2 regions of the Streptomyces sp. NPDC107517 genome follow, and region 2 is predicted to be linked to the other one. Evidence: riboswitches for the same ligand, from Rfam matches in the RefSeq annotation. Region 2 holds a riboswitch; the other holds the start of a gene.

Region 1 (2,379 bases), on a different contig from region 2:
CCTCGCGCCGCAGCAGGGCTTCGCCGCCCAGACCAGCGCCGCGACCGCGATCCTCGCCTCCTCGCACATCGGCTTCTCGCTCTCCACGACGCAGGTCTGCTCCGGCGCCGTCATGGGCGCGGGCCTCGGCCGCAAGGGCGGCGTCGTCCGCTGGTCGACCGCGACCCGCATGTTCATCGCCTGGGGCCTGACCCTGCCGGCCGCCGGTCTGGTCGGCGCGGGCGCCGAGTTCCTCACCAAGCAGGGCTCGTGGGGCGTCGCCGTCACCGCGCTGCTCCTGATCGCCGGCGCCGGCACCATCTGGGCGCTGTCCCGGCGCAACGCGATCGACCACACGAACGTCACGGACGACGACATCGACGGCGTCGACGTCCCGGCCGAGCCCGCCGGCGTCGTGACCACCGCGATCGCGGCCGTCACCCCGCCGCCCGCCGGCACGGTCGCGGACCTGGACACCGACGTGAAGACCACCATCCCCGCCTCGCCCGCCCCGCCCTCGGCGGAGTCCGCGCGACCGGCCACGGTCTAAGGAAGCAGCAGCGCTATGCACATCGACTGGGCAGCACTCGGCTCCGTGTTCGGAGTCAGCCTCGTGATCACGGTGGCCCTCGTGGGCCTGTTCACCCTCGGCATCGTCGGGCTCGCCAAGCGGGAGTCGGCGACGGCCCAGGGCGGTTCGGCGGGGCTCGCCGTCTCCGGCGCGTACGCCTGCTTCGCCCTGTGCGCGGCGGCCGTCGGTTACGGGATCTTCCTGATCGTCGCCTGACCGGAGGTAACCGGCAGAAGTGCGGGGTGCGGGACGCGACGGCGTCCCGCACCCCGCTTCGTGTGGGCCTCAGCACACTCTCCCTTCGCAGGTCAACGGCAAGTTGACGGGCGTTCGGGGGGCGTGGTGGACTTCCGGGGCCATCTACGGCAGCAGGAGAGGAAGCCGGTGCGAATCCGGCGCGGTCCCGCCACTGTCACCGGGGAGTGATCCCCGCGAGCCAGGAACTCTCGCCGCCGGTCTCTTCCAACCAGGGCGTGGACACCCTGAGTGAGGACATATCGCCATGCGCGGCTGCCAGTTGCGGGTGCTCCCGCTCAGAGCGAGTACAAGGGTTCCCCTCGCCGTAGCGGCGGGCTGACCGTGCGGGCCGAGCGCGTCTTCGCGTACGGCAGCGCCGCCGGACTCCTCGGCGACCTCCTGATCGGCGATCCGCGCCGCGGGCATCCGGTCGCCGCGTTCGGACGGGCCGCGGGCGCCGTCGAGCGCGTGCTGTGGCGTGACCACCGCGGGTGGGGCGCCGTGCACACCGCCGTGTGCGCCGGGGGCGCCGCCCTCGCCGGTGGCCTCGCCGCGCGCGCCGCGCGCCGCTCCCCCGCCGCCTCCGTCGCGCTGACCGCCGCCGCCACCTGGGCGGTCGTCGGCGGTACGTCGCTGGGGCGCGAGGCGCGCGCCATCGGGAGCGCGCTGGCCGCCGGTGACGTGGACGCGGCGCGCGAACGGCTGCCGCATCTGTGCGGGCGCGACCCGCAGGCCCTGGACGCGGACGGGATCGCGCGGGCCGTCGTCGAATCCGTCGCCGAGAACACCTCCGACGCCGTCGTGGGCGCGCTCGTGTGGGGCGCCGTCGCCGGCGTCCCCGGGCTCGTCGCGTTCCGCGCCGTGAACACGCTGGACGCCATGGTCGGGCACAAGTCGGCCAGGTACCGCCGCTACGGCTGGGCCTCCGCACGCCTCGACGACGTGGCCGGCTGGCCCGGGGCGCGGCTGACCGGCGTGCTGGCCGCAATCGCGGGCGGCCGTCCGCGCGGCGCGCTCACGGCGTGGCGCGAGGACGCGCGACTGCACCCGAGCCCCAACGCCGGTGTCGTCGAGGCCTCGTTCGCGGGGGCGCTCGGAGTGCGCCTGGGAGGCACGTTGTCGTACGGCGGGCGGGTCGAGCACCGGCCCGTACTGAACGCGTCGGGCCGGGCCGTGGAGACCGCCGACATCGAGCGGGCGGCGCGGCTCTCGCGGCGCGTGAGCTGGCTGGCCCTCGGCGTGTGCGCCGCCGGGCGGGCACTGTTGCGGAGGGGGAAGTCGTGAGTGGTGGCGGACTGCTGGTGGCAGGGACCACGTCCGATGCCGGGAAGAGCGTGGTCACCGCGGGGATCTGCCGGTGGCTGGTGCGGCAGGGGGTGAAAGTCGCGCCGTTCAAGGGGCAGAACATGTCCCTCAATTCCTTCGTGACGCGCGAGGGCGCCGAGATCGGGCGGGCGCAGGCCATGCAGGCGCAGGCCGCACGCGTCGAGCCGAGCGCCCTGATGAACCCCGTGCTGCTGAAGCCGGGCAGTGACCGCAGCAGCCAGGTGGTGCTCATGGGCAAGCCGGTGGGCGAGTTGAGTGCGCGGGGC
Region 2 (2,379 bases):
CGCGCGAGGAGAGCGCGGCACGGTTCACCGCGAGCTCGGTGGCGATCGCGTCCGTGCCCTGGGCCAGGCCCTTGGCGAGCGTGGCGATCTCGGCGGTCTTCTGGCGGGCGAAGGAGAGCCAGCGCAGAATCTGCGGGTCGACGTCCTTCTCCAGGGCGGCGTCCAGGGGGACGTGGAGCAAGGAGCAGGAGGCGGCGACGTCGACCCGGTCGGCAAGGCCGAGGAGGGTGCCGAGCGTGGCGAGGGACTTCTCCAGGTCGTTGACCCAGATGTTGCGGCCGTTGACGACACCGGCGATCAGCCGCTTGCCGGGCAGCCCGCCGACGGCGGCGAGGGCATCGAGGTTCGCGGCCGCGGCGCCGGTGAAGTCGAGGGCGAGACCGTCGACGGGTGCCTTGGCCAGGATCGGCAGAGCGTCGCCGAGCCGGTCGAAGTAGGAGGCCACCAGCAGCTTGGGCCGGTCGGTCGCGGTGCCGAGGTCGCGGTAGGCGCGCTCGGCGGCGTTCAGCTCGGCCGGGGTGCGGTCCTGGACCAGAGCGGGCTCGTCGAGCTGCACCCACTCGGCACCGGCCGCGCGCAGGTCCGCGAGGACCTCGGCGTATACCGGCAGCAGCCGGTCGAGCAGAGTGAGCGGGTCGAAGTCGACGCCGACGCCCGGCGCGGGCTTCGACAGCAGGAGATACGTGACCGGGCCCACCAGGACCGGCCGGGCGGTGAGCCCCTCGGCGAGGGCTTCCTTGAACTCGGCAACCTGCTTGGTGGAGTCGGCCGTGAACACCGTGTCCGGTCCCAACTCCGGCACCAGGTAGTGGTAGTTGGTGTCGAACCACTTGGTCATCTCCAGCGGCGCCACGTCCTGAGTGCCGCGGGCCATCGCGAAGTAGCCGTCCAAGGCGTCGGCCGCGACGGCGGCGCGGTGGCGCTCGGGGATCGCGCCGACCATGACGGTGGTGTCCAGTACGTGGTCGTAGTTCGAGAAGTCACCGGTGGGGACCTCGTCGATACCGGCCGCCGCCAGTTCCTGACGGTTGGTACGGCGCAGTTCGGCGGCGGTGGTACGCAGGGCGTCGGCGGTGACGCGGCCCTTCCAGTACCCCTCGATGGCCTTCTTGAGCTCCCGGTTCTGGCCCTGACGCGGGTAGCCGTACACGGTGGCCCGTGCTGCCGCGGCTGCGGTCTTGGTGGTCACGGAGTTCTCCTTCGAGAGACGTATCCCTGAGGTCCCGAAGACTCGAACGCGTGAAGGAGCGACAGAACCGGCGGTGCGACCTCGCGCGGCAAAGGCGCGGTCCGTCCGCCGGATATGTACGCCGACCCGCCCTCGAGGTCACCGGGATGTCCGCGCACGCGTCGTACGCGCACGGGCAGGTGGCAGGTCTTCGGACTCGCGGGCACGTCCATCCGGTCCGGACGAACACCTACTGGCCGTCGCTTCCCAGACCCTGTCTGTCGGGCCCAGTGCGTATGACGGCGGTCGTTCCCACTCACCGCTGCGGGGCAGTCCCGGATTCCCACCGGGTTCCCTCTTGCGACGCATCCCGCCTGGCGGACGGGGCGAACCAGCTGCGGTGCCCACCCTACGGGCCGCCGTTTGAGGATGACCACAGTGTCCGGACTCCGGACGGTGACGTAGGACACCCGTCGGCTGACGACCGCAAACCTGTGGGGGTGAGTCGGCGTCCCTGGCCGGCTCACCCCCACAGGCTCAACCACCGTCGGCCCTCATTCCGGCGGCGGCACCCGGGCCCCTCAGCCCCGGTGGCTCTCTGTGGCTCCCCGCTCGTAGACGTGGAAGCCGCGCCCTGTCTTCCGTCCCAGCAGGCCCGCTTCGACCATGCGCTGGAGCAGCGGCGGCGGTGCGTACAGCGGCTCCTTGAACTCCTCGTAGAGCGAATCGGCGATTGCTGCGACAGTGTCGAGCCCGATCAGGTCGGCGAGTCGCAGCGGTCCCATGGGGTGCGCGCAGCCCAGTTCCATGCCGTGGTCTACGTCGGCCGGCGTGGCGAAGCCGGACTCCGTCATACGGATCGCCGAAAGGAGGTACGGGACGAGCAGCGCGTTGACGACGAAGCCCGCGCGGTCACGGGAGCGCACGATGGTCTTGCCGAGTGCGGAGGTCGCGAACCGCTCGACCAGGGTCGCGGTGTCGGACGAGGTGTGCAGGGACGTGACGACCTCGACCAGGGGCAGGACCGGCACCGGGTTGAAGAAGTGCAGTCCGACGACGCGGTCGGCGCGCCCGGTCGCCATGCCGAGGCGCATCACGGGGATCGACGAGGTGTTGGTCGCGAGAACCGCGGTCGGGTCCTCGACGATCTTGTCCAGGGTGGCGAAGAGATCCGTCTTGGCCTCGGTGTTCTCGATGATCGCCTCAATGAC

Evidence for each region. Region 2 has a riboswitch for cobalamin ahead of metE (5-methyltetrahydropteroyltriglutamate--homocysteine S-methyltransferase). Riboswitches for the same ligand answer to the same signal wherever they lie in the genome.
Region 1: linked by a shared signal. The riboswitch ahead of ACZ67T_RS07400 (cobalamin biosynthesis protein) and the one ahead of metE (5-methyltetrahydropteroyltriglutamate--homocysteine S-methyltransferase) in region 2 are both predicted to bind cobalamin.

The regions. Positions count from the first base shown of each region.
Region 1 covers NZ_JBVJPM010000002.1:806,192-808,570, reverse strand. The annotation lists gene ACZ67T_RS07410 (inorganic phosphate transporter) at 1-529, shown strand, start outside; gene ACZ67T_RS07405 (hypothetical protein) at 545-766, shown strand; cobalamin riboswitch at 877-1,018, shown strand; gene ACZ67T_RS07400 (cobalamin biosynthesis protein) at 1,130-2,071, shown strand; gene ACZ67T_RS07395 (cobyric acid synthase) at 2,068-2,379, shown strand, end outside.
Region 2 covers NZ_JBVJPM010000018.1:53,041-55,419, forward strand. The annotation lists gene metE (5-methyltetrahydropteroyltriglutamate--homocysteine S-methyltransferase) at 1-1,189, opposite strand, end outside; cobalamin riboswitch at 1,366-1,566, opposite strand; gene ACZ67T_RS32495 (3-hydroxybutyryl-CoA dehydrogenase) at 1,750-2,379, opposite strand, start outside.